One region of the Kitasatospora sp. NPDC057015 genome, then DNA from elsewhere that is predicted to be linked to it. Evidence: riboswitches for the same ligand, from Rfam matches in the RefSeq annotation. Region 1 holds a riboswitch; each other region holds the start of a gene.

Evidence for each region. Region 1 has a riboswitch for cyclic di-AMP ahead of ACFTWP_RS10065 (M23 family metallopeptidase). Riboswitches for the same ligand answer to the same signal wherever they lie in the genome.
Region 2: linked by a shared signal. The riboswitch ahead of ACFTWP_RS20550 (transglycosylase family protein) and the one ahead of ACFTWP_RS10065 (M23 family metallopeptidase) in region 1 are both predicted to bind cyclic di-AMP.
Region 3: linked by a shared signal. The riboswitch ahead of ACFTWP_RS17490 (peptidoglycan DD-metalloendopeptidase family protein) and the one ahead of ACFTWP_RS10065 (M23 family metallopeptidase) in region 1 are both predicted to bind cyclic di-AMP.

What each region holds. Positions count from the first base shown of each region.
Region 1 is NZ_JBHUSG010000007.1:256,665-265,884, reverse strand. It holds gene ACFTWP_RS10075 (GNAT family N-acetyltransferase) at 1-549, opposite strand, end outside; gene ACFTWP_RS10070 (hypothetical protein) at 584-1,546, shown strand; gene ACFTWP_RS10065 (M23 family metallopeptidase) at 1,616-2,473, opposite strand; cyclic di-AMP (ydaO/yuaA leader) riboswitch at 2,486-2,648, opposite strand; gene ACFTWP_RS10060 (YiaA/YiaB family inner membrane protein) at 2,880-3,170, shown strand; gene ACFTWP_RS10055 (alpha/beta fold hydrolase) at 3,363-4,190, shown strand; gene ACFTWP_RS10050 (TetR/AcrR family transcriptional regulator) at 4,292-4,861, shown strand; gene ACFTWP_RS10045 (PP2C family protein-serine/threonine phosphatase) at 5,083-6,243, shown strand; gene ACFTWP_RS10040 (SpoIIE family protein phosphatase) at 6,319-8,592, shown strand; gene ACFTWP_RS10035 (ATP-binding protein) at 8,749-9,220, shown strand, end outside.
Region 2 is NZ_JBHUSG010000020.1:120,017-129,236, reverse strand. It holds gene ACFTWP_RS20570 (helix-turn-helix domain-containing protein) at 1-796, opposite strand, end outside; gene ACFTWP_RS20565 (ATP-binding protein) at 1,215-1,754, shown strand; gene ACFTWP_RS20560 (DUF397 domain-containing protein) at 2,108-2,344, opposite strand; gene ACFTWP_RS20555 (sirohydrochlorin chelatase) at 2,862-3,755, shown strand; cyclic di-AMP (ydaO/yuaA leader) riboswitch at 4,928-5,125, shown strand; gene ACFTWP_RS20550 (transglycosylase family protein) at 5,131-6,381, shown strand; gene ACFTWP_RS20545 (hypothetical protein) at 6,816-7,016, shown strand; gene ACFTWP_RS20540 (LacI family DNA-binding transcriptional regulator) at 7,123-8,151, opposite strand; gene ACFTWP_RS20535 (glycoside hydrolase family 13 protein) at 8,177-9,220, opposite strand, start outside.
Region 3 is NZ_JBHUSG010000016.1:20,049-29,268, forward strand. It holds gene purB (adenylosuccinate lyase) at 52-1,491, shown strand; gene ACFTWP_RS17485 (MFS transporter) at 1,510-3,039, opposite strand; cyclic di-AMP (ydaO/yuaA leader) riboswitch at 3,370-3,522, shown strand; gene ACFTWP_RS17490 (peptidoglycan DD-metalloendopeptidase family protein) at 3,526-4,569, shown strand; gene ACFTWP_RS17495 (DHA2 family efflux MFS transporter permease subunit) at 4,698-6,743, opposite strand; gene ACFTWP_RS17500 (RidA family protein) at 6,905-7,312, opposite strand; gene ACFTWP_RS17505 (IclR family transcriptional regulator) at 7,462-8,214, opposite strand; gene ACFTWP_RS17510 (sugar kinase) at 8,211-9,220, opposite strand, start outside.

The sequences.
Region 1 (9,220 bases):
GGTCCACTCGTGCTCCAGCAGCGAGTACTGGAGGGCGTCGTGCCAGGTGCCGCGCAGGTAGAGGTCCTCCCGGATCCGCCCCTCCAGCTGGAACCCGGCCTTGGTGAGGACCCGGGAGGAGGGGGTGTTGGCCGGGTCCACCCGGGCGTACAGGCGGTGCAGTCCGAGGGTGGTGAAGCCCAGGCCGCAGAGCAGCTGGGTGATCTCACTGGCGTAGCCCCGCCCCCAGGTGTCGCGGCGCAGCGCGTAGCCGACGAAGCCGGCCCGCTGGGGTTCGACCCCGAGCACGGCGTTGCCGATCGGCACCGCGTCCTCGCCGTCCTCGTGGCGGGTCACGGCGAGCCGGTAGGTGCTGCGCGGCTCCTTCTGGGCTTCTTCGACGTAGAGCTCGATCTGGTCGGCGCAGGTCTCCCTGTCGCGCGGTTCGAAGGGGAGGTAGCGGGCCGTCTCGGGATCGCCGAAGACGGCGTGCAGCGCGTCGATGTCGCCGGGGGTGTGGTGGAACTCGCGGACGACCAGACGCGGGCCGGTGAGCAGTACGGGGACCATGTCCGCCAACGGTACAGCGGCTACCGTACGTCACATGAACGACGATGACCTGCGGCTCGCCCCTCGTACCCGGACCGCCGAGCTGACCGCCTGGGCGCGGGCCCAGGAACGTGAGCCGGTGGCCGAGGAGCCGCTGCGGGCGGTGCTGACGCTGCTGGAGCTGGGCGGCGCCAGGATGCACGACGGATGGCCGGAACTGACCTCGGCCGCGGTCGAGCACCTGCTGTACGAGCGGCTGTACCTGTACGCCCAGCCGGCTCCCGGAGCGGATCCGCTGGCCTACGGCGCGGCGGTGCGGCTGCTGACCGACCACCAGCGGGCGGCCAAGCGGCTCAACGCCAAGCGCCAGGAGCGGCTGCTGGCGGAGGCCGAGTGGCAGGGCGAGGTGGCGGCCGGCCTGCTGCGCCGGGCCGACCTGGTGACCTGGCCCCGGCTGTACGCGCTGCTGCTGCGGGCGGACGGGGTGGCGGTGTCGGACCCGGCGGCGGTCCGGGCCTGGCTGGACGCCTTCCGCGAGCTGGCTCCGCAGGAGCGGCTGGCGGCGTACGAGGCGCTGGAGGCCTCGGGCGGGCTGGACCGGGTGGACGGCGACGGCGGGTGGGGCCCGACCCGGCTGATGTCGGTGGGGATGGCCACCGACGGCGCCCGGATGCTGCTGGAGAACGGCCTGATGGAACGCAGCTACCGCAACCTGGCGGAGCTGAACGCCCGGGGCCTGCCGATGCCGCCGGAACTGTCCGGGGACTTCGAGTCCTTCGAGGCGGCGGCGGCCGCGGAGGCCCTGCGGCTGTACGGCGAGTGGACGGTGCCCGGGCTGCCGGAGCTGCTGGTCGAGGAGTACCCGGACCTGGCGCCGGAGCCCGGCCAGGAGGAGATCGACGCGTACCTCGCCCAGCTCCCGCAGGAGGCCGCCGAGGCCGGGTACGCCGGGTACGCCGGGGACGCCGCCGGCCCGGACGAGGACTCGGCCGAGGAGTGGGAGGAGTCCCGGAGCTGACGGCGCGGCGCCGACTGCACCGAGCTGACGGCGCGGCGGTCCCGGCCGGGGCCGGGACCGGGCGGTCCGTCAGGGGGTGAGGCCGCGCTGCTCCAGCCAGGTCTCCGGGTCGACCGGCGCGCCGCCGTCGGGGCGGACCTCCAGGTGCAGGTGCGGGCCGGTCACGTTGCCGGTGGCGCCGACCTTGCCGATCTGCTGGCCGGGGACGACCTTGCCCGAGGCCTTGATGATCGAGGAGAGGTGGCAGTACCAGATCTCGGTGCCGTCGGGCAGCGTCTGGATGATCCGGTAGCCGTACGAACCGGACCAGCCGGCCGAGGTGATGGTGCCGGAGCCGACCGCGTACACGGGGGTGCCGGTGGAGGCCGCGAAGTCGAGGCCGGTGTGCAGGTGGGACCAGTACGAGGCGCTCTGCCCGTAGTGCGCGGAGAGGTGGTAGTCGCGCACCGGCAGCTGGACGGCGGCGAGCTTGGCCTTCTCGGCCGCGGCGGCGGCCCGCTCGGCCTCCTGCTGCTGGGCGGCGCGCTTGGCCTCGGCCTCCTGGGCGGCCTGCAGGCGGGCGCCCTCCTCGGCGGCGGTGCGCTGGCTGTCGGCCTGCAGCTGGATCCGGGCGGCGAGCGCCAGGCCGGGGTCGGCGGAGATCACGGTGGTCTCGTCGGGCGAGACGACGGCCGGCGCGGCGGCGGGGGTGGCGGAGGCGAAGCCGGTGGCCCCGAGGGTGGCGGCGACGGCGGTGACGCCGAGCAGCGGTCCGCTGCCGCGGGTCTGACGCGGCATCCGGTGCCGGTTGTTGTCGGCCGGGCGTGCCGGGGCGCTCTCGTCCCGGCCTTCCCCGTACGAGCCGCCGTGCGCGGGAGGCCAGGGGTGGTCGAGCAGCTGGGTGCCGGTGGAACCGGGCAGGTATGCCGGAGAGTGCGACGACGCCACGGAGGCGCGCTCCTTTCCTTCCTTCGCGCCTACCGGGTTAGCTGACGGGTTCGGAGCAGGAAGGTCTCCTACGGCCGGGCCTGGGCCTGGCCGATTCACCCCAAGGAACGGTGGTTCCCCGGCTCCCTGACCTGCCCCGGAGGGCCGGCCGTGCGGGATTAGGCGAGCGCACGGTGCCGTGGATACGGCGTTGCCGACCGCGCTGCGTTATCAAACGTTAATCCTAGGAGCCCCTGATTCCAAGCCATTCGAGGGGGACAGTCACAATTCCATGGGTCGAAATGGGTGATTTGGCATGGTTACCTTGGGGTGCCACTACGGATCGTGAGCATGCGTCAACAAACCGCACCTGAATCTGAGTACTCGTACTCATGTGCGCGGCATGACGCCTCGCCATCCTGGCCGCATGAGCACCCCGATGCAGTCACGTACCACGGCGGCGTACTTCGTCCAGGCCGTGCTGTCCTTCGCCGTCTCCGCCGCCGCGCTCGCGGTCGGCATCGCCAACCTGCCGGTGGGCCCGTGGACCAGGGCGTTCCTCGGCGTCGGCCTGCTGTACACCGTGACCTCGTCCTTCACCCTCGCGAAGGTGATCCGCGACCGCCAGGAGAGCACCGAGATCGTCACCCGGGTCGACCAGGCGCGGCTGGAGAAGCTACTGGCCGAGCACGACCCCTTCAAGGTCGACGGGATCTGACCGGTCGGGCCCGCCCGACCGACGGCCCGACCGGCCGCCCCCGAGCGTGACCGGCTGGCCGTCGGGCCGTCGGGCCGTTGGCGGCGAACGGTCGACAGCGGGTCGCTCCTTGACGACTAAGGCTATTAGCCTTAGCTTTATGGCTATCGGCACCTCGCCGACGGCACGGCCCACAGGCCAAGGAGGCCCGCGATGTCCATGACCTCACTCGCGACCCGTTACCTCGACGTCCCCGGCGGGCGGCTCGCCTTCGACGACACCGAGCACGGCAGCGGCGCGCCCGTCCTCCTGCTCCCCGGCATGCTCGACTCCCGCGCCGCCTACCGCCACCTGCACCCGCTGCTGGTCGAGGCCGGCCACCGGGTGATCACCATGGACGTCCGGGGCTTCGGCGACTCCTCGATCGAGTGGGACGACTACTCCCCCGCCGCCATCGCCGCCGACGCGCTGGCCCTGCTGGACCACCTGGGCATCGACCGCGCCGTCGTGGTCGGCAGCTCCTACACCGGGGCCAGCGCGGTCAAGGTCGCCGGCGACGCCCCCGACCGGGTCGCCGGGATCGCCCTGCTGGACGCCTTCGTCGAGAACCTGCCGCAGACGGCCTTCCAGCGCGGCCTGGTCACGGTGCTCGGCTCGATCCTGATCCGGTTCCCCGCCTTCTGGGGGACGTACCAGAAGCTCGCCTTCCCCACCGCCAGGCCCGCGGACTTCGACGAGTACCGGGCCGCGCAGGTCGCCGCCCTGCGCACGCCGGGGCGCCGCACCGCCACCCGCGGGTACGTCCGCGGCGACTCCGCACCGGTCGGCTGGTCGGCCGCGGTGCGGTGCCCCGCGCTGGTCGTGATGGGCGGCAAGGACCCCGACTTCCCCAAGCCCGAGGTGGTCGCCGACCGGCAGGCCGCCGCGCTGAACGCCCGCAAGGTGATGATCGAGGGCGCCGGGCACTACCCGATGGCGGAGTTCCCGCAGGCCACCGCAGACGCGCTGCTGCCCTTCCTGGCCTCGCTCGCCCGGGGCTGAGGCGCTTTCACCCCGCTGCGACCGCCGCCCCTGCCGCCGCGCCCGTCCCTTCACCGCCCCTTCGCGCCCTTTCGCCGCCCCTTCGCCCCACGGGAGACCCCATGCCACGCGTCGGACTGACCCCGGACGGCGTGGTCACCCACGCCCTGCGCCTGATCGACGACCAGGGCCTCGACGCCCTCACGCTGGCCGCCGTCGCGGCCCGGGCCGGGGTCGCCACGCCGTCCCTGTACAAGCACGTCCCGGGCGGTCTGGCCGAGCTGCGCCGCCTGATCGCCGTCCGGGTCACCGAGGAGCTGGCCGAGCGGCTGGCCGAGTCCGCGGTCGGCCGCAGCGGGGACGAGGCGGTGGAGGCCGTCCTGCGCGGCTACCACGCGTACGCCCTCGACCACCCCTGGCGGTACCACGCGCTGCCGCAGGCCCCGCAGCCCGACGAGGAGCTCACCCGGGCGGCGACCAGGCTGGTCGAGGTGCTGGTCGCGGTGCTCCGGGGCTACGGGCTGCAGGGCTCCGAGGCGATCCACGCGGCCCGGACGCTGCGCTCGGCGGCGCACGGCTTCGCCGCGCTGTCGATCACCGGCGCCTTCCAGTTCTCCGAGGATCCGGCGGTCACCCAGGACCGGCTGATCAGGGTCCTCACCAGCGGGCTGCGGGCCTGGCCGAAGGACTGACGCGGGCCACCCGCTCACCCCGTCGGCACGGCCCGCGCCCGCCCGTCCGGGCAAGCCCCCACCGGCACGGCCGGCTCCGGGGCGGCTCAGCCGGGGGACCGCGGGCGGCGGCGGCGACGCCACCGAGTCACCCAAACGGGATCAAACGGTCGTATGGCATTAGATTGACTGATCAAACAGGCGGTGAGTACCGGCGACCGCCGAAGCCGGGGGAGGTCGCTGTGCCCGCAGCCGACGAGACGGCGCGCCGCCCGAGCGGCTCGCGGTGGTGGGCCCGGACGGTGCGTCGCGGGCCACTGGGCCGCCGGGGGAGCCGGCTGCTGGACGGCGACCCCGCGGCCGAGCGCGCGGTACTGCTCCTGCTGCTCCTCGCCTGCGTGCTCTTCACCGCGCTGTCCGTCGCCCTGCCGGGCAGCTGGCCCCCGTCCGCCCTGGTGCTCCCGCTGGTCTGCGGCGGTCTGGTGCTCAGCACCCGCCGGCAGCTGGCGCTGGTGGCCGCGGTGCTGGCCGGCAGCGCGCTCAGCGCGTACTGGCACGAGCCGCACGGCGTACGGGCCGGTGTCACGGTGGTGCTGGCGCTGACCGCCCTCGCCGGGCTGGTGACGGCGCGCTTCCGCAACCGGCTGGGCCTGCGCGGCCTGCGCGGCGACTCGATGCTGCTGGAGCTCTCCGAGCACACCCGCGCCCTCGGGCGGCTCCCGGACCGCCTGCTGGACTGGCACTTCGACCGGGCCCTCGCGCCGGTCGGCGGCAGCTCCTTCTCCGGGGACTTCCTGATCTGCGCCCACCGGCCCGAGGACGACCTGCTGGAGGTCGTCCTGGTGGACGTCTCCGGCAAGGGCAGCCGGGCCGCCGCCCGCTCGATGCACCTGTCCGGCGCGTTCGCGATGCTGCTCGGCTCCGTCCCGCCGGAGTCCTTCCTGCCCGCCGCCAACGACTACCTGCTGCGGCTCGGCTGGGAGGACGACTTCGCGACCGCCGTGCACCTCGCCCTGCGCCCGGCCAGCGGGCGGTACCGGTTGTTCAACGCCGGCCACCCGCCGCACGCCCACTACCGCCCGGTGGACGGCGGCAGCTGGCTGGTCGGTGACGGCGGCGGACCGGCGCTCGGCCTGCTGGCCGGCAGCGCCTACCCGGCCGCGCACGGGCGGCTGGCCTTCGGCGACGCGCTGCTGCTCTACAGCGACGGCCTGGTGGAGGTGCCCGGGCTGGACATCGACGCCGGGATCGGGCGGCTGCTGGCCGCCGCCGAGCCGGTGCTGCGGGTGCCGCGGGGCGCCGGCAGCCCGGCCGGGCGGTTGCTGCGCGCGGTGGCGAGCGACGTCCCCGACGACCGGACACTGGTCATGGTGCGGCGGCTCGGACCCCCATTCGCGAGTTGAGCAAATAGTATGAAGAAATTACGTTCGCCTTCAGGACGAAGCCCCCCTCACGGAACGGAAAGGCCGGGTAGCCCGATGGACCTGACCTCGCCGTGGCTCCCCCCCTCCGAGGACGACAGCCGCAGCCCGCTCGCCACCCCCGGTACCCGCAGCCCGATGCGGTGCGTGCGGTTATTGCTGAACTGCTCCAGCGCCGGGGAACTGCTCGGAACCGTCCTTTCCGAGGGCCCGGCCTGGATCACCGGTGAAGGCTGCGCGATATACCTGCTCGACTCCGGCGGAATGCTCCGGCTGACCGCCTCGCACGGCCTGCCCGACTGGGCCCACGAGCGCTACGGCACCGTCGACCCGGCCGGTGAGCTGCCCGCCGCGATGGCCCTGCGGCTGCGCCGCCCCTACCTGCTGAGCCCCGAGCGCACCAGCATCGACTACCCCAACCGCAACACCGGCATGGGCACCGGCATGGTCGCCCTGGTGACCCTGCCGATGATCGTCGACGACCGCCCGATCGGCGTCCTCGCCCTGGCCCTGGCCCACCGCGGCACCGTGCCCCGCCGTGACCTGGACGTCCTGGAGACCATCGGCGAGGCCTGCGCCCACCGGCTCTCCCACCTGCTGGACCACGTCCACGCGAGCACCCGCGCCCCCGAGGGGGTCCGCACCCACACCGCCGCCGGCGACCCCGCGCCGCTGGCCCACCCGCTGCTCTCGCTCGCCGTCCACGCGGCCGGCGCCGGCGCCTTCGAACGCGACCTGGTCACCGGCGAGACCTACTGGGACGCCCAGGCCTACCGGGTGGTCGGCCTGCCCCCGCCGCCCGAGGGAGCTCCCGGGGAAGCCCCCGACCTGTCCCGGATCGTGCACCCCGAGGACCTGCCCGACGTGCAGGCCGGCCTCGCCGACGCGCTCGCCGGCGGCGGGCCCTACCGGCTGGCCTACCGGGTGCTGCGCCGCGGCGGCGGCGCCATCCGGATCCGCGAGAGCGGCGAGGTGATGCTCGACGTCCACGGCCGGCCGGTGCGGATAGCCGGACTCCTGGTCGACCGGGACCGGACCGGCGCGCCCGAGGACCGGCCGCGGCCCGAGGCCGGTCCGGAGGCCCCCGTGGTCGGCGCGCGCTCGGCCCTGCTGCTCGCACTGACCCGCACGCTCTCGCGCGCGATCACCGTCCGGGACGTCACCACCGCCGTCACCGACGTGGCCGGACCGGCCCTGGGCGCCGCCAGCCTGGTGCTCGACCTGGTCGACGAGGGACGGCTGCTGCCCGTCTCGCACACCGTGTACGGAGGCCCGCGCCGCACCGAGCTGAACCGGCTGGCGGACCTGTCCGAAGGCGTCATGCAGCGCTCGCTGGCCCGCTCCACCCCGCTGTTCAGCGAACCGGGCCGCCGGGGCCCGGGCCCGACGGGCGGGGGCGGTCCGCTGACCCCGCCCGCCTGGGCGGTGCTGCCGCTGATCGCCTCCGGGCGGCAGGTCGGCTCCTGCCTGATCACCTTCGCCACCGAACGCGTCTTCAGCCGGGACGACCGCACCCTGTACTCGGCCTTCGCCGGCGTCCTCGCGCAGTCCCTGGAGCGGGCCCGGCTGTACGACACCCACCACCACCGGGCCACCGAACTGCAGCGCGCGATGCTGCCCCGCACCCTGCCGACCGTCCCCGGCATCGCCGCCGCCGCCCGCTACCTGCCGAGCACCGAGGGCATGCAGATCGGCGGCGACTGGTACGACCTGATCCGGCTGGCGGACGGCAAGGTCGGGCTGGTGATCGGCGACGTCCAGGGCCACAACGCCGAGGCCACCGCCGTGATGGGCCAGCTGCGCAGCGGCCTGCGCGCGTACGCCACCGACGGGCACGACCCGGCCGCGACCCTGGCGAGGACCAGCCGGCTGCTCGCCGAGCTGGACACCGAGCTGTTCGCGACCTGCCTCTACCTCACCCTCGACCCGGCGGACGGCACCCTGAGCGCGGCCCGCGCGGGGCACCCGGCGCCGGTCCGGATCGCCGGCGCGCGGGCGGTCGAGCTCGACCTGCCGGGCGGTCCGCCGCTCGGCGTCGACCCGGGCGCCCCGTACCCGCTGACCACGGGCCACCTCGCCGCCGGCGAGTCGCTGCTGGTCTACACGGACGGCCTGGTCGAGGACCGGGAGGAGGACTACGACGAGTCGGTGCACCGGATGCTCGGCGGCCTGGAGCTGTGGGCCGGCCGGACCGGCCCGTTCGACGGCCCGGCCGGGCCGGAGCTGGAGCGGCTCGCCGACCTGCTCACCCTCAACGTGACCGAGCGCCGCTCCCGCCCCGACGACGTGGCGCTGCTGCTGCTGCACCGGACGGCGCGGTCCGGCGGCTGAGCGGAGCCCGTCCCCCCGCTTCCGGGCGGGTGATTGCGCAGGCCGGCCGGCCCGCCCGGGCCCGCCGGGGCCCACGGAAGGAGCCGGTCCGCACAATTGACCGGGGATCTGTTCACATCACCGTAGGATCACCTGCCTAGAATTCGCCGCGTGACGATGACTCAGTGGTGCGCGACCGCGATCGGCGTTCTGGCCGTCCTATCGCTGGCCGCCGTCGCGCGCTACCGGTCGGTGACCCACGCCCAGCGGCGCCGGCTCACCGCCCAGCAGCGCGAACTCGACCTGCTGCGCGAGCGCCTGGACTCCGAACTGGGGCAGCGCGGCGCCGAGAACGCCGCCGTCCAGCGCGAACAGGAACTCAACTCCTCCACCCAACGGGCCTTCCTCAGCGTCGCCCGGCGCATCCTGGTGATGGCCCACGACCAGCAGGCCCTGCTGGACGAGATGGAGCGCACCCACCACGACCCCGAACTGCTGGACGGGCTGCTCAAGGCCGACCACGCGGCCGCCCAACAGGCCCGGCTGGCTCAGACCCTGGCCGTGCTCTGCGGCGCCCGGGCCGGCCGCCACTGGCCCGAGCCGGTCGCCCTGGAGGACGTGGTGCGCGGCGCCCAGTCCCGGATCCTGC
Region 2 (9,220 bases), on a different contig from region 1:
GTTCCATGACCTGGATGTAGGCGTCGACGTCGTCGCGCTTGTCGAGGTAGAGCGCGCTGGTCAGCTGCTCCAGGTAGACGACGTCGGCCAGGTCCTGCTCGGGGAAGCGCAGGATCGAGAACGCGCCGCTCTCGCCGGCGTGCGCCCCGAAGCGGAAGGGCATCACCTGGATGACCACGTTCGGCTGCTCGGCGATGTCGATCAGGTACTGGAGCTGACCGCGCATCACCTTGGGGCCGCCGACCGGGCGGCGCAGCGCGGCCTCGTCGATGACCGCCCACAGGCGCGGGCTGTTGCCGTCGGTGAGCAGCTTCTGACGGCGCAGTCGGAGGCTGACCCGGCGCTCCAGCTCGTCCTCGCTGATCACCGGGCGGCTCTGGCCGAAGACGGCGCGGGCGTACTCCTCGGACTGCAGCAGCCCGGGGATGAACTGCACCTCGTAGGTGCGGATCAGGGTGGCCGCCTCCTCCAGACCGACGTAGGTCTGGAACCAGCCGGGCAGCACGTCGTTGTAGCTGTGCCACCAGCCGGACTTGTTGGCCTCGCGGACCAGGCCGAGCAGGGCTTCGCGCTCGGCGCCGTCGTTGACCCCGTACAGGCTGAGGAGGTCGGCGACGTCACGCTCCTTGAAGCTGACCCGGCCGAGCTCCATTCGACTGATCTTGGATTCGGACGCGCGGATGGCGTACCCGGCGTCCTCTCGGGTGATGCCTCGGCCTTCGCGGAGCCGGCGGAGCTGGGAGCCGAGGAGGATCCGGCGAACCATCGAGCCGCCGCCCGGCTGAACTGTGGTCATGCGGTCCAAACCTCCACCTTGGGCAAACAGCGCACAGTCTGCCATCAGTTGAGCGCTCTCGGTGCCGGTACTGACGGATGTATCTATCAGTTCCGCACCTCCAGCACCAGGATGCACGTGCATCCGGCGCATGCATATGCCAATAGTGCGACTGCACGTGAATCGACTCTTGCATCTGCAGTGAGCGCAGAGGACCATGGTGCACGTGCACCTGCACATCCCTGGCATTCCCGCGGGCACCGCGTCGACCCCACGCGCTACTCCGCACACCAGCCCGGCAGCGCTGCGGCGCGACCGGGCACTTGTGTGCGCGCAAGGGCCGTACGAGGTGGCAACCCAACGGCCGAGCGAGTCGGAGGTGACCGGCATGACCCCGGCGGGTCCAGCCGTGTCGGCCCCCTTATGGGAGGAGCTCTTCATGGGCACCGGTACGGCCTTGGCGGTCGACCCCCACGTGGTCACCTGTACGCTCGCTCCCCGCTACGAAGCCGTCAGAACCGCGCGCGACTTCGCAAGAACGACGCTCCACCGCTGGGGACTCGGTGACCTCTTCGACGATGTCGCACTGGTCGCCTCCGAGCTCGTGACCAATGCACTGCGGCACGCCGTCGGCGCCCGGCCCGATCCGGGCCACCTGGCAGCCGACCTCACCGCGATCCCCACCCAGGCCGGTCCGCAGCAGTCCATGGACGGACGACTGCCGATCCGGATAAGCCTGGTCCACCGCGCCCCGCAGGTCGTGTGCGCGGTCAGCGACCCCAGTAGTACCGGGCCGGTCGCCCGGGAGGCGGACTTCGTCGCCGAATCCGGCCGGGGCCTGCACCTGGTGGACTCCTTCAGCCGCTCCTGGGGCTGGCACCCCCTGGCCGGCGCCGGCAAGGTGGTCTGGGCGCTCTTCGAGGCCGAGGATCCCGCGGCCGCCCAGGAGGTCGTCGGACGACACCGGCGCTCGGCCTGACGGTGCGACGGGACGGCGGCGACGGCTCCGGTCGGCCCGGGCGGTACGGGGCGAGCGGTAATAGGAGGGGCCGACGGCTCGAAGGCCGGCCGCGGCAGCACGCCGGAGATCACCACCTCCGGCCCGCCGGACACCGGCCGGCGGGGAGCGGCGCGAGCCGCCCCGGACCGGGCACCCGCCGGACGGCGGACACCGACCGGTCCCGCGGGACGCGGGGGGCGGACCCCGCGGCGTCCCGGTACGACAATGGCCGTCGTGGTGTCAGCACCCACGACGGCCCCCTGGACCACGGCGACGGTGAACCGGCGCCAGAACGCCGGGTCCCACGGCCCCGAACATCACGGCGCCGGGCGTCACAGCGCCAGGTGGTCGAACTCCCCGTCCTTGGCGCCGAGCAGCAACGCCGCTATCTCGGCCCGCGTGTAGATCAGTGCCGGGCCTTCCGGGAAACGGGAGTTGCGCATGGCGACATCACCGCCGGGCAGTGCGGCGAACTCGACGCAGTTGCCCTGGGAATTGCTGTGACGGCTCTTCTGCCAGACCGCTCCCTCCAGGTCCGCAGCCGCCATGCCGTTGTACGTGTGGTGCATAGAAATCTCCCGAAGAGACCGGAGTAGTCGTCCAGTTCGGCGCGCGGCGTGCTCGGCCGCGATCCACTGGCCCGGCCCCCCTGCCGGCCCGGCACACGCCTCACTTGACGTGATGATAGCTCCAGTGCACGTGCATCAGCACGGGACATTGCAGGTGCACGAGATGCCACCGAGTGTGATGCAACCGTGTGCACACGAGATGGGTCGACGGTACGCAAGGGGACAAACCACCCGAGTCGCCAGCCGATCGCTCACCGCCCGTAGGCGACCCCCCGCGCAATGTTGATCTTCGACTGCCGGGAGTCGCACATTCGTGACCCACAGTCAGTCGGTCGACCTGATGTGATACATGTCACTCGATCACCGGGAGCCCCACGGGTCACCCCCTCGGGATCCGACCCGGAGGGCCACCTTCCCGACGGGTATGTCGCCCTATGCCCGAAATGACGGCATGCTCACTCGTCGATATCGGCAGCCGACTGCGACTCTTCCCTGTAGATGTCCTACGATCTCCGCCATGAGCACCGCAGCCATCCCGGGCGCGCCACTGCCCGTCCGCACTCCAGGCTCCCGTGCGCGGGGGCGCCATCGTCGACCCGAGCGCCCCGAGATCCCGGCCGGTTCCCCGGCCCTCGTGCTCGCCGTGCCCGCCACCGCGGGCCCCGAGTCCCGGCCCGTCGTCGACGAACTCCTCTCGATCGTCCGCAGCGAGCAGTCCGGCGTCGAGGCCGCCGCCGCCTACCTCGCCGGCGGCTCGGACGAGGACTCCGGCCCCACCGTCGCCGAGCTGATCGCACAGGCCCTCACCGCCGGCCGGCCCGCGCCCGTGGTCGTCCCGCTGCTGACCGGCCCGCACGGCTTCCTCACCGACCTGCACGAGCTGGCCGCCGGAAGCGGCGCCGCCGTCACCGACGTGCTCGGCCCGCACCCGCTGCTGGCCGAGGCCGTCCACGTCCGCCTCTCCGAGGCCGGCCTGGCCCGCGCCGACCGCGCCCGGCTGTTCGCCATCGCCACCGCGGCCGACGGCGTGGTGCTCACCACCGTCGGCGGCGAGGAGGCCGCCGCGGCCGCCGGCATCACCGGCGTGCTGCTCGCCGCCCGGCTCGCCGTGCCCGTGGTCTCCGCCGCCCTCGACGTGCCCGGCTCGGTGGCCGCGGCCGTCGAGCACCTGCGCTCCACCGGCTCCCAGCGCCCCGCGCTGGCGCCGCTGGTGATCGGCCCGGAGGCCGACCCGGAGCTGCTCGCCACCGCCGCCGAGGAGACCGGCTGCCCCAGCGCGGCCCCGCTCGGCGCCTACCCGACGGTCGGCCAGCTGGTCGCCTCCACCTACCTCTCCGCCCTCGAGGTGGCGCTGGCCGAGCTGGAGCAGGCGCGCGAGCACGAGCCGGAGCACGAGCAGGCCTCGGAGTAACGGCCGCTCGCACACCGACCACGCCTCAGGGGCCCCGGACTCGTCCGGGGCCCCTGAGGCGTACCGGGTGCGGCGTACCCGGGCCGGCCACCGCCCCGCCGGCCGTCGAGCGACCCTCACGGCCCCGGCCGCGCCCGGAGGCCGGGTCGGCCGTAGCCCCGCACCGCTCCCCCGATGTCGCCGACCCCGCCGACGCCGCCCCGGAGAGGCCGAGCACGGTGCGGACGGAGCCCGCGACCGGCGGCGCCGCGGGGCGGGAGTTGACGGCGCCACACCTGCGGCACCGCCTCCCGGCACCGGGATACCCACACCCGGTCGCCTGCGACCGTGCACAGCTGACGTCGGCTCCGCTGATCGACCGGCGGACGGAGGGGACCACGGCCAGTCAGGAGGCCGCCCGGCGGCCGGTCACCCGATGCCCGCGACGGATGAGGGGCTGCTGCGCCACCGGGCCGGCCCACGGTCCGCGGCGGTGGACGGTGGACGGTGCACGGCGGTGGACGGTGCGCGGCGGTCGCCGCCGCGCACCCGGCACGAACCCGGCACGCCGGACCGGCCCGGACGGACCGGCGGGGGCCGAGCCGGGTCGGACGGCCGGACGGCGGCAGTGGTCGACACGGCAGTGGTCGACACGGCGGCGGCCGTCGAGGGCAGCGACCGTCCGCACTCCCTCGCGGTCGTGATCGCGGCTCAGCTCCGGCGACTTGGCAGCCTTCGAGATGGTTTGCCCGTTTTGATAGAGCTTGTCCGACACGAAGAATCTGCATCCGCCGTCACCGTCGCACCCCTCGGAGGGTCGATCGAGCGGCGCTCTGCGGTAGCGCGTGCCGAACTGTCAGCAAATGCCCGATTAAGCCGGACTGTCGCGTTGTACCAGATTGCACCGAGGGGACTTCGGGCCCGGCGACCGGCATCCCGCCCTCCGGTTGCGGACTCCCGGCGGCCGTGGTTCCGTGCCCGCCGACGAGTCGGCGGAGCCCCTCGACCGGCTCCCTGAAGGACAGGCAGAACGCTCCACGGGCAAGGGACTTGCCCGATTCCGACTTGTTTTGATCAAGACGACCCATGGGGCACAAGGGATCCGAGGGTCCAGTGACGAGCGTCACACATGTTTGCGGTTTGAGTTTAAGTCTGCTTAACGTGCTCCCCGTTCGTGGTCACACGGACCCAGTTCATCCGCAACGCCGAGGCCTGCCGTCGGATGCGCTGGCAGCGCGATTACGCACCACGGCAGGCGCGGGGGACCCAGGTAAGTCGCCCCGGACCGGTCCCGCACCGGTTCAGGGGCTAGGGGTGAAGCCGTGCTCCGCACGGCCGGGCAACTCCAGCCCGAATCCGACAGCTCACCTCGCAGGCGTGGGAGAGGAACATCTTCATGCTGCCCACCAACGGCACCCGTCTGTCCAGCCGCACCGCCCGCCGCGTGATCGCCGCCGTTGGCGTGGCAGGCGTCGGTCTCACCATCCCCTGCCTCACCGCCGGTGTCGCCAGCGCCGCCTCCGTGGCCACCTGGGACAAGGTCGCCCAGTGCGAGAGCGGCGGCAACTGGAGCATCAACACCGGCAACGGCTTCTACGGCGGCCTCCAGTTCACCAACAGCACCTGGGCCGAGTTCGGCGGCACGGCGTTCGCCTCGCGCGCCGACCTCGCCACCAAGGACCAGCAGATCGCCACCGCCGAGAAGGTCCTCGCGGTGCAGGGCCCCGGCGCCTGGCCGGTCTGCTCGATCCAGGCCGGCCTGACCAAGGGCGGCACCCCGGCCGCCGTGGACACCGGCGCCCCGGCCGCGGCCAAGCCCGCCGCCCCGGCGACCACCGCCCCCGCCGCCCAGACCCCCGCCCCGGCCGCGCAGGCGCCCGCCAAGAGCGACAGCTCCAAGGGCTCCTCCGACTCCTGGTCCGGCAACAAGTCCTGGTCGGGCCAGTGGTCCAAGGACGACCGCCGCACCTACACCGTGATCGCCGGCGACTGGCTGTCCGCCATCGCCGACAAGAACCACGTCCAGGGTGGCTGGGAGCGGCTGTACGAGCTCAACAAGTCCGTCCTGACCGAGGGCCCCGACTCCATCTACCCGGGCCAGCACCTCGCCCTGGGCGGCGAGAGCGCCACCAAGGCCTCCGACAGCTCGGACTCGGCCAAGAAGTTCGACTGGTTCAACAAGTCCGACTCGGCCTCCACCACGAAGACCACCTCGGCCAAGCCGGCCGCCGCCGAGACCACCGCCCCGGCGGCCCCGGCCGCGTCCGCCCAGGCCCCCGCCGCCTCCGGCAGCATGGCCGCCGCGGTCTCCTTCGCGCAGTCGAAGGTGGGCCAGGCGTACATCTACGGCGGCACCGGCAACGGTGGCTGGGACTGCTCGGGCCTGACCCAGGCGGCCTTCCGCGCGGCCGGGATCTCCATCCCGCGCGTGGCCGCCGACCAGGCCGCCGCCAGCACCCACGTCTCGCTGGACAACCTGCAGCCGGGCGACCTGCTGTTCTGGTCCAACAACGGCAGCGACTCGGGCGTCTACCACGTCGCGATCTACACCGGCAACGGCAGCTACGTCGAGGCCGCCAACCCGAGCGCCGGTGTCCGCACCGAGACCATCGCCAACTGGGCGCCGGACTTCGCCGGCCGGATCTGATCCGTCGCCCCACCCCCATGCCGTGCCCATCCGTGGGATCCCGCCCGTCCAGGCCCCGTTCGAGCCGAGATGGACGGGTGTGATCCCACGGTGGTGAGCGGCGCCTGACGCCGCCGCACGAACGCCGCCGCCCCGGGAGAGTCTGGTCGCTCTCCCGGGGCGTCGGCATGCCCGGACACGGGGACCGGACACCGGCAGTGGACACCGGTACCGGACGGAGGCAGGGCCAAGCCCTCGGGGGGTGCCGGCGGGACGTCCTCACCGGCCCGGGGACCGCGACGACACGGGCCGCGCAGGACGACAGCGGACGGCAACGAGCCGGGGAGGACATCGGCGGACGGCAACGGGCAGCTCCGGCGGTGATGGCCAAACCCCCCTCGTGGCGGGCATGCTGGCCCTCCGTACCCGAGCCGCAGCCGCACGAGGAGCCGCACATGGCCAAGATCACCGTATCGCTCGATTCGGATCTCGCGATCGAGGTGATGCTGCTGTCCGGCACCAGGAGCCCGCAGGACGCGGTGGAGCTGATCGTCCGCGACTACCTGGCGCGGGGCCACCGCACCGAGGCCAGGACCGGCGACGCGGCCGACGGGCAGCGGGTCACCCAGCACCGGCCGCCCGTCCAGGAGGGCTGAGCCACCCGAAGGGCCGGTGTCCGGGCCGCAGCCGGCCCGGACAGCACTGGGCCCCCGGAGCGTCGATGACGCTCCGGGGGCCCACTGCGGTGCCAGGGCTCGGTGCTCAGTCCCCGCGGTTGGCCCGCGCGCCGGTGGAGCCGCGCATCACCAGCTCCGGCTGGAACATGAACTCGCCGCGCTGGGCGGCGTTCCCGCCGACCTCCTCCAGCAGGGCGTCGACGGCCGCGGTGGCCATCGCCTCGACCGGCTGACGGATGGTGGTCAGCGGCGGCTCGGTGAAGGCGATCAGCGGCGAGTCGTCGAAGCCGACCACCGAGATGTCCTGCGGCACGGCCAGGCCGCGCTGGCGCACGGCCCGGATCGCGCCGAGCGCCATCATGTCGCTGCCGCAGACGATCGCGGTGCAGCCCTTGTCGAGCAGCGCGCCGGCCGCCGCGTGACCGCCCTCCACGCTGAACAGCGTGTGGTGGACGAGCCCCTCGGCCTCCTCACGGCTGATCCCGAGCAGGTCCGTTATGGCCGCGGTGAACCCCTCGATCTTGCGCAGCACCGGGACGAAGCGGCGCTGGCCGACGGCCAGGCCGATCCGCTCGTGGCCGAGCTCCACCAGGTGCTGGACCGCCATCCACATCGCGGCCCGGTCGTCCGGTGAGATGAACGGCGCGGCGATCTTCTCGCTGTAGCCGTTGATCAGCACGAACGGCACCTGCCGGCCGGTGAGCTTGGCGTACCGGTCGTGGTCCGCCGTGGAGTCCGCGTGCAGGCCGGAGACGAAGACGATGCCGGCGACACCGCGCTCGACCAGCATCTCCACCAGTTCGTCCTCGGTGGACCCGCCCGGGGTCTGGGTGCAGAGCACCGGGGTGAACCCGTGGCGGCTGAGCACCTGCTCGATGACCTGGGCGAGCGCGGGGAAGATGGGGTTGCTGAGCTCGGGGGTGATCAGTCCGATCAGCCCCGCGCTGCGCTGGCGCAGCCGGGTCGGCCGCTCGTAGCCGAGCACGTCGAGCGCGGCCAGCACGGTCTGCCGTGTGGTGGCGGAAACGCCCGCCTTGCCGTTGAGGACGCGGCTGACGGTCGCTTCGCTGACCCCCGCCTGCGCCGCGATGTCCGAGAGTCGCGCCGTAGTCACGATCCCAGAGCCTATTGCAACCACGTCACACCGCCCACCACATGGTGCTGTCCGCCGCCAGAACGACCTCTCCGTCCAGCACGACAGCCTCGGTCGAGGAGAGCAGGATACGGCCGGGGGCCGCCATCCGGACCGGTTCGGGGCCCGTGTTCGCGGTGCAGACGAAGGTTCCGAGCGCGCTGTCGCGCCGGAAGGCCACCACGCCCTCGGGCGCGTCCAGCCAGGTCACCTCGGTGCCGGCGCCGAGCGCGGGGTGCTCCCGGCGGACGGCGAGGGCGCTGCGGTAGAGCTCCAGGGTGGAGGTCGGGTCGCCGGTCTGCGCCTCGACCGACAGCCCGGCCCACTCGGCCGGCTGCGGCAGCCAGCTGGGGCCGCCGGCCTCGGGACCGAAGCCGTACGGGGCCTCGGTGCCCGACCACGGGATCGGGACCCGGCAGCCGTCGCGGAAGCCGTCCTGGCCGGCCTGGCGGAAGAAGGACGGGTCCTGGCGGACCTCGTCCGGCAGATCGGTGACGTCCGGCAGGCCGAGCTCCTCGCCCTGGTACAGGTAGGCGGAGCCGGGCAGGGCGAGCATCAGCAGGCTGGCGGCGCGGGCGCGGCGCAGGCCGAGCTCCCGGTCGCCGGCGGTGCGGATCTGGGTGCCGCCGGGCGGGTTGGCGAAGCGGGTGGCGTGCCGGGTGACGTCGTGGTTGGAGAGCACCCAGGTGGCGGGGGCGTCGACCGGGCGCATCGCGTCCAGCGAGACGTCGATGACCTCGCGCAGCGCGGCGGCGTCCCAGTGGGTGCCCAGGTACTGGAAGTTGAAGGCCTGGTGCAGTTCGTCGGGGCGCACGTAGTTGGCGGTGCGCTGGACGGTCGGGGTCCAGGCCTCGGCAACGCCGATCCGCTCGCCCGGGTACTCGTCCAGGATCTTGCGCCAGACCCGGTAGATGTCGTGCACGCCGTCCTGGTCGAAGAACGGCATGACGTCGTTGCCGAGCAGCTTGAGCTGGTCGTGCGAGCCGAGGTCGGGCAGGCCGGCGGCCTTGACCATGCCGTGCGCGACGTCGATCCGGAACCCGTCGACACC
Region 3 (9,220 bases), on a different contig from region 1:
GGGGCGGTCCGCCGACGGTCCGGCTGACCTCGGCTGTTAGGCTTGCGAAGCGTGAGCGCGAAGCCCCAGATCCCCAATGTCCTGGCCTCCCGGTACGCCTCGGCGACCCTGGCCCAGCTGTGGTCCCCCGAGCACAAGGTGGTCCTCGAGCGCCACCTGTGGCTCGCCGTCCTGAAGGCCCAGCAGGACCTCGGTGTCGAGGTGCCCGCCACCGCCGTCGCCGACTACGAGCGGGTCGTCGACCAGGTCGACCTCGAATCCATCGCCGCGCGTGAGCGCGTCACCCGACACGACGTGAAGGCCCGGATCGAGGAGTTCAGCGACCTCGCCGGCCACGAGCAGATCCACAAGGGCATGACCTCTCGGGACCTCACCGAGAACGTCGAGCAGCTCCAGATCCACCAGTCCCTGCAGCACGTCCGCGACCGTACGGTGGCCGTGCTGGTGCGCCTGGGCCGGCTGTCCGCCCAGCACGCCGAGCTGGTCATGGCCGGCCGCTCGCACAACGTCGCGGCCCAGGCGACCACCCTCGGCAAGCGCTTCGCCACCGTGGCGGACGAGCTGCTGGTGGCGTTCAACCGCCTGGAGGAGCTGATCGCCCGCTACCCGCTGCGCGGGATCAAGGGCCCGGTCGGCACCGCCCAGGACATGCTCGACCTGCTCGGAGGCGGCAGCGAGGGCACCGCCAGGCTGGCCGAGCTGGAGCAGCGCGTCGCCGGCCACCTCGGCTTCGAGAACGTGCTGACCAGCGTCGGCCAGGTCTACCCCCGCTCGCTGGACTTCGAGGTGCTCTCCGCCCTCGTCCAGCTCTCCGCCGCGCCGTCCAGCCTGGCGAAGACCATCCGTCTGATGGCCGGCCACGAGCTGGTCACCGAGGGCTTCAAGGAGGGCCAGGTCGGCTCCTCCGCGATGCCGCACAAGATGAACACCCGCTCCTGCGAGCGCGTCAACGGCCTGGCCGTCATCCTGCGCGGCTACGCCTCGATGACCGCCGAGCTCGGCGGCGACCAGTGGAACGAGGGCGACGTCTCCTGCTCGGTGGTGCGCCGGGTCGCGCTGCCGGACGCCTTCTTCGCCTTCGACGGCCTGCTGGAGACCTTCCTGACCGTCCTCGACGAGTTCGGCGCCTTCCCGGCCGTGATCGAGGCCGAGCTGGACCGCTACCTGCCGTTCCTCGCCACCACCAAGGTGCTGATGGGCGCGGTGCGGGCCGGGGTCGGCCGGGAGACCGGGCACGAGATCATCAAGGAGCACGCCGTCGCCTCCGCGCTGGCGATGCGCGCCGGCGCCCGTGAGAACGAGCTGCTGGACCGCCTGGCCGCCGACGAGCGGATGCCGCTCGACCGGGCCGCGCTGGACGCGCTGCTCGCGGACCGGCTCTCCTTCACCGGTGCGGCCGGGGCGCAGGTCGCCGAGGTCGTCCGGCGGATCGAGGCCGTCGCCGAGGCCCACCCGGAGGCGGCCAAGTACGCCCCGGGTGACATCCTCTGACGTTCCGTCAGTCGGCTCTCAGGGCCCCGTCGCCGTTCCGGTGGCGGGGCCCTGGCGTTTCACGGGCCGCTCGTGCCCGGGGTCGATCGGCGGCCCGGTCGCGCCGCAGGTCCACTCGCAGTCCGGCTCGGCCACCGGCCGGTCGGGCGCCAGCACGTTCCCGCGGACGGTGGCCAGCGCCAGCAGGCCGCCGGTCACGAGCAGCCCCGCGCAGATCAGCATCGCGGTGCGGAACGCGGCGTCCACCGAGGACGGCACCCGGTAGGCGTCGCCGCTGAGCCCGGCGAGGGCGGGCAGCGCCGCCACCGCCAGCAGGCCGGCCGCCCGCGCGGCGGCGTTGTTGACGCCGCTGGCGATCCCGGCCCGGCGCACCTCCACCGCCGCCAGCACGGTGGCGGTCAGCGGCGCGACCAGCAGGGTCATCCCGCACCCCATCACCGTGGTGGCCGGCAGCACGTCCGTCCAGTAGGACGCGCCGGGGCCGATCCGCAGCATCAGCAGGACGCCCGCCGCGCAGATCAGCGGCCCGAGGAAGAGCGGCAGCCGGGGGCCGATCCGCTTGCCGAGCCGCCCGGCCCGGGCGGACAGCGCCAGCATCAGCACGGTGATCGGCAGCAGGGCGAGGCCGGAGGTCAGCGGGGTGAAGCCGGAGACGGTCTGGAGCTGGACGACCAGCAGGAAGAACACCCCGCTGAACGCCGCGTACACGCAGAGCGTGACCCCGTTCACCGCGGTGAACAGGCGGGAGGAGAACAGCTCCAGCGGCAGCATCGGCGCCGCCCGCCGGCGCTCGACGGCCACGAACACCGCCCCCAGCAGCAGGCCGGCCGCGCCGGACAGCCAGACCGCGGGGGAGAGCCCCTCGCCGGCGGCGGTCAGCGCGTAGGTGACCCCGCCCAGGGCGAGGGCGGCGAGTACGGCGCCGGCGACGTCGAAGTCCCCGGTGGCGCTCTCGTCCCGGCTCTCCGGCACGTGCCGGAGGGAGACGCCCAGCACCACGGCGGCCAGCGGGACGTTCAGCAGGAAGATCCACCGCCAGCCCGGGCCGTCCACCAGCCAGCCGCCGAGGAAGGGGCCGACCGCCGCCGCGACCCCGCCGAAACCCGACCAGAGCCCCACCGCGGCTGACCGGTCGTCCGGCCGGAAGGTGGCCTGCAGCATCGCCAGCGAGCCCGGCGTCAGCAGGGCGCCGCCGACGCCCTGCAGGGCCCGGGCGGCGACCAGCACCCCGATGGTGGGGGCGGCCGCGCAGAGTGCGGAGGCGACGGCGAACCAGCAGACGCCGATCAGGAAGACCCGCCGCCGGCCGTACCGGTCGCCGAGGGCGCCGCCGAGCAGGATCAGCCCGGCGAGGGTGAGCAGGTAGGCGTTCAGCGTCCACTGGAGGGCGGCCAGCGAGGCGTCGAGGTCGGCGCCGATCCGGGGCAGCGCGACGTTGACGACGGTGCCGTCCAGCATCGCCATGCTGGAGCCGAGGACGGTGGCGAGCACCACCCAGCGCCCCCGCGGAGTACCGATCCTCAGGCTGCCCGCGTCATCGCTTTCCACGGCTCGATCCTGCGCCCGGGAGGCCGACGTGACAAGGCTCACCGGCCACGCGTTCGGGTGGTGGCTGAGCGTGGCGGGTGATGGACGCAGGGCCGAGAAAGTGAGCGCAGGGCGGTCGGCCGGTTGCTCAGCGCGATTGGATTGTGCACGTACTGCACAGCCGATCATTCGGAGAGTCACGGAATTCCCTGGGATTTCCGTGAAATTCCGGGGGTGAATGTGATCGACATTGATTAACCCGGGCCGATGGGCTTTGCTTCAGCGACCGCCCGGCCAATGTCCGGGTGGGCCCACCGGGTGGAACGCCTAGTCCTGCCGCTGCCCGGAGGCTTCGAACGAACTCTGTACGGCAGGAGTGGGGGACCCACAGGTAAGTCGCCGGCCCGGTGCATCCGGGACGGCTTGGGGTGAAGCCGCGCTTGCGGCCGGGCAACTCCAGCCCGAACCCGACAGCTCACCTCGCAGGCGTCGGAGAGGAAATACCCCATGCCCGCACAGGCAAAGCACCGTCGTAACCGTCTGCCCCGTCTCGCCCGGATCGGCATCGCCACCGGTGTGACCGGCGCGGTTCTCGCCCTTCCGCTGGTGACCGCCGTCAGCGCCTCGGCGCACGAGGTCCCGGCCCACAAGTCGCAGTCCGCCACCTGGACCGGTGCCACCAGCGCCGACGCCGTCGCCGTGGCCGACAAGGCCGCCGCCGAGACCGCCCCGGCCGCCGCGCCGGCCGCCGCCGCCGACGTGACCTACAAGGTGGTCGGCGGTGACACCCTGTCGAAGATCGCCGCCGCGAAGAACGTCGACGGCGGGTGGCACGCGCTGTACGAGACCAACCGTCAGGTCGTCGGCGCCAACCCGAACCTGATCTACCCGGGCCAGCAGCTGGTCGTCGGCAAGGCGGCCGCCCAGGCCCCGGCCGCCGCCCCGGCCCCGAAGACCTCCTCCGACTCCGCCCCGGCGAAGAAGGCCACCCCGGCCCCGAAGGCGACCCAGGCGCCGAAGGCCGCCGAGGCCCCGAAGCCCACCCAGGCCGCCAAGCCGGTGCAGACCCCCGCGCCGAAGCCGGCCGCCACCCAGGCGCCGAAGCCCGCGGCCACCCCGGCCCCGGCCGCGGCCGCCAGCACCTCCGGCTACACCGCGCCGATCGCCGGCGCCCGCCTCGGCACCGCCTACGGCGTGGCCGGCTCCATGTGGTCCAGCGGCCACCACACCGGCGCCGACTTCGTCGCCGCGACCGGCACCCCGCTGAAGGCCATCGCGGCCGGCACCGTGGTCAAGGCCGGCCCCGGCGGCGCCTACGGCAACGAGGTCGAGATCAAGCTCGCCGACGGCAAGTACGCCCAGTACGCGCACCTGTCCTCGATCGGCGTCAAGGTCGGCCAGACCGTGACCGTCGGTCAGCAGATCGGCCTGTCCGGCGCGACCGGCAACGTGACCGGCCCGCACCTGCACTTCGAGGTCCGCACCGGCTCGGAGTACGGCTCGGACATCGACCCGATCGCCTACCTCCGCGCGCACGGCGTCAGCATCTGACACCGGGTACGACTCCTCGCGACCTGATGCGTCGCGGTAGGTGAACACCGGCCGGGCCGGCAGCGAACGCTCATCGCTGCGGGCCCGGCCAGTTCGCGTTCCCCCCCCGCACGGGAAATGTCGGGATGTCAGGCCGGAACGCTTTCCCGGTGCACCTGGTCGTCCTCGTACAGCCGGGTCGCGATGGACTCCACCGCGCGGTCCAGCCGGGCGCGGTCGGCGGGATCATGGACGTCCCAGTCGTCGAGGTGCCGGTCGATCCAGCGCCGCCAGGCCTCGGCGAGCCGCTCCACCTCCCGGCTGCCGTCCGGGGTGAGGCGCAGCACCCCGTCGGCGGTCTCGGCCAGGCCCGCGCCCAGGGTCCGCTCGGCGGCGGGCCGGACCACCTCCTCGGGCATGTGGTGCGCCGCGGCGATCGCCGGGAGGGTCGCACCGCCCTGGAGGCGGGTGCGCCAGTAGATCTGACCGAGCATCCAGGCCTGGTCCGGGCTGACCTCGCTGCCGGAGTCGGCCAGCAGCATGCGCCCGATCTCCGGGCGGCCCTTGGCCTTGCGCAGCACGTTGGCGAGGGCGCGCTCCAACTGCTTGTCGGCGTCGGCGCTGTCGGGCGCGCCGAAGGCCTCGCCCATGTCGGAGGCCCCGGCCCGGGCACTGTCGCGCAGCGGCACCTCCTTGAGGAACCAGGCCACCACGAAACCCACCAGGGCGACCGGCACCACCCACTGGAAGACGTAGTTGATGGTGTCGGCGTACGCGGTGATGAACGGCGCGGCCTGCTCCGGGGGCAGCTCCCGCAGCGCCTGCGGGCTCTGCACCGCCGCCGGCGGCACACCGGGGGACTGCGCGAAGGCCGCCTCCAGGTTGGGCCCCAGCTGGTTGGTGAACAGGGTGCCGAACACCGCGGTGCCGAAGGAACTGCCGAGGGTGCGGAAGAACGTGACGCCCGAGGTCGCGGTGCCGAGTTCGTGGTACGGGACGGTGTTCTGCACGGCGATGGTCAGCACCTGCATGGCCAGGCCGATGCCGAGCCCCAGGACGAACATGTACAGGGACTCCAGCCAGACGCCGGTGGAGGGGCCCATCGTCGACATCAGGAACAGGCCGAGCGCCATCACGGCGGTGCCCAGGATCGGGAAGATCCGGTAGCGGCCGGTGCGGCTGACCACCACGCCCGAGAGCATCGACATGCCGAGCAGACCGGCCACCATCGGCAGCGTGCGCACCCCGGAGCCGGTCGCCGAGACGCCGTCCACGAACTGCAGGTAGGTGGGCAGGTAGGTCATCGCGCCGAGCATCGCGAAGCCGACGATGAAGCTGAGGATCGAGCAGACCGTGAAGACCGAGTTGCGGAACAGGTGCATCGGCAGCATCGGCTCCGGGGCCCGCAGTTCCACCAGCACGAAGGCGACCAGCAGCAGCACCGAGGCGGTGAACAGCCCGATGATCACCGCCGAGTTCCAGGCGTACTCGTTGCCGCCCCACTCCAGTCCGAGCACCAGTCCGCTGGCACCGAGCGCGATCAGCACGATGCCGAGGTAGTCGATGACCGGCCGGACGGCCGCCCGGACCGAGGGGATGGTCCGTGCGGCCATCACGATCATCACGGCGGCGATCGGGATGTTGACGTAGAAGCACCAGCGCCAGGACGCGTGGTCGGTGAACAGGCCGCCCAGGGTGGGGCCCACCACCGTGGTGACCCCGAAGACCGCGCCCAGCGCGCCCTGGTACTTGCCGCGCTCGCGCAGCGGGATGACGTCGGCGATCAGGGCCATCGCGGTCACCATCAGCCCGCCGCCGCCGAAACCCTGCACGGCCCGGCCGACGATCAGCACCGCCATGCCGTTCGCCGCGCCGGAGATCACCGAGCCGGCGATGAAGACCACCGCGCTCACCTGGAAGACCACCTTGCGGCCGAACAGGTCGCCGAACTTGCCGACCAGCACGGTGGAGACCGTCTCGGCCAGCAGGTAGGCCGTCACCACCCAGGCCATGTGCCCGCCGCCGCCGAGGTCCGCCACGATGGTGGGCAGCGCGGTGGAGACGATGGTCTGGTCGAGGGCCGCCATCAGCATGCCGAGCACGATGGTCACGAAGACGACGTTGGTCTGGCGGCGGCTCAGGGACGGCGGGGTGGGCGGTGCCGGGGCGGCCTCGGTCACGGTCGTGTCGGACATGGCCGGGCCTCCTGGGCGGGGAGCAGGTCCACCCAGCTTTGGCGCGGCGGGCCGGGCCCGCCACCGCAGCGGCCGTCCGGGTGGTCCCGGGCGCCGCCCGGCGTCGCCGGCGCCCGGGGGTCCACCTCCGGCCGCCGGGCACCGGCGCTCTCCCCGGACACTCAGCCGATGACGGCCTGGGCGTCGATCTCCACCAGCATCGGCTCCTGCGGCAGCTCGCAGAAGATCGTGGTCCGGCACGGCTTCACGCCGCCGGGCGGGACGTTCTCGTTGATGAAGGCCGCGTAGACCTCGTTCATCAGGGCGAAGTCCGAGCGCTTGGTGAGGTAGACGCGGAACATCACCACGTCCTCGATGGTGGCGCCGCCGGCCTCGACGATCGCCTTGACGTTCTCCAGCGTCCGCCGGGTCTGCGCCTTCACGTCACCGGGGTAGAGGTACTCGGCGGTGGCCGGGTCCTGCGGGCCCTGGCCGGAGACCTGCAGGATCGGGCCCTTGCGGACGCCCTGGGAGAACATCCAGGCCGGAGCCGGGGCGCCGTCGGTGCGGATCTCGGTCTTCTCGCTCATCGTGGGGTGCTCGCTCTTCTTCCGGTCGTGGGCTGGTGGGGAGGCGGCCGGTCGGTCGCCCGGTCGTGCTGTCTGTTCGTGGCCGGCGGGGTTCGGGCCCGGCGCGGTTCGGGGCCGGCGGGGTGGCCAGGGCCCGCCGGGGTGCGGGGTCAGGCGCCGCCCGGCGGCAGTCCGCAGTCCGCGGAGACGGCCCGGGCGGTGGCCAGCAGCTGGGGCAGCAGCTCCAGCACCCGCTCGTACGGGAGCACCACGTCGGGCACCGAGATCGAGGCGGCGGCGACCACCCGGCCGGTGGCGTCCCGGACGGGCGCCGCGACGCAGTTGATGAAGGACTCGTGCTCGGCGTGGTCCTGCGCCCAGCCGCGGGCCGCCACCGTGTCCAGCTCGGCCAGCAGCGCCTCGGGCGTGGTCAGCGTGTTCGCGGTGTACGGGGTGAACTCGATGCCCGCCACCACCCGCCGCCGCTCCGGCACCGGCAGGTCGGCGAGCAGCACCTTGGCGACGGCCGCGCAGTGCAGCGCGGCGCGCAGGCCGATCCGCGAGTACATCCGCACCGGGTGCCGGGAGTCGTACTTGTCGATGTAGACCACCTCGCCGCCCTCGTACGCGGCCAGGTGGACCGTCTGGCCGGTCGCCGAGTTCAGCGCCGCCAGGTGCGGGGCGGCCGCCCGGCGGACCCCGCGCTGCTCCAGCGCCAGGCTGGAGAGCGCGAAGAGGCCGGCGCCGAGGTGGTAGCGGTAGGCGGCGTCGCGGTAGACGAACCGCTCCTCCTCCAGGCTCTGCAGCAGGCGCAGCGCGGTGGTCTTGTGCACGCCGAGGAGCTCGGCCAGCTGGTCGAGCGAGCGCTCACCCTCGCCGAGCTCGGTGAGCAGGCGCAGGGCACGGGTGACGGTCTGGCTCATCTCGCTCCAACCACGGGGGACGCGACCTGCCGGGACAGGAACGCGGGAAGTACCGGGGACACGATGCCATCCGCCGACACCCGGGTCGCGGCCCAGTCCCCGCTCGGGGCGTCCAGCAGGGCCGCCACCACCGCGGGCGGGGGCAGCTCGCCCTGGTCGCCGGGCGCGGTGAGGGCGCAGGCGGCGCTGAGGTGGCCCAGCCGCAGGCGGCGGCGCTGGTCCAGGCCGCGCAGGGTGCCGGCCAGGTAGCCGGCGGCGAACGCGTCGCCGGCGCCGGTGGCCTCGACCACCTCGACCCGCAGCGCGGGCTCGGCGGCCACGGTGCCGTCCCGGTCGAGGGCGGTGACCAGCCGGTCGGCGTCCTTGACCACGACGGTGGCGGGGGAGGGGAAGCGGGCCCGGAGCGCCTGCGGGTCGCCGGTGCCCAGCACGGCCTCGGCCTCGTCGGCGCCGAGCAGCAGCAGGTCGGCGGCGTCCATCAGGGCGGGCAGCACGGCCGGGTCGCGGCCGTGCCACAGGGCGGGGCGCCAGTTCAGGTCGAAGCTGACCAGGAGGTCGCGGCCGCCGACCGGGCGGGGGCGGGCGAGCAGCGTCCGGACCAGGGCCAGGCAGCTGTCGGAGAGCGCGGGGGTGATGCCGGACAGGTGCAGCAGCCGGGCGCCGGCCAGCAGCCGGGCCGCGGCCGGCTCGTCCAGCAGCGCGGGGGAGAGGGCGGCGGCGGCCGAGCCCGCCCGGTAGTAGTGCAGCCGGCTGCGCCCGCTGCCCAGGTCGTGGGGCCGGCCGCTGGAGCCGCCCACCTCCTTGAGGTAGAGGCCGGTCGGGCGGGCGGGGTCGACCGTGACGGCCGAGACGTCCACGCCGCGCGCGGCCACTCCGGCGCGCAGGCGCCGGCCGAAGCCGTCGTCGCCGACCCGGCTGATCCAGCCGCTGCGCACGCCGAGCCCCGCGAGGGCGCCGGCCACGTTGGACTCGGCGCCGCCGAGTGCGACCCGGAAGCCGTCGACGG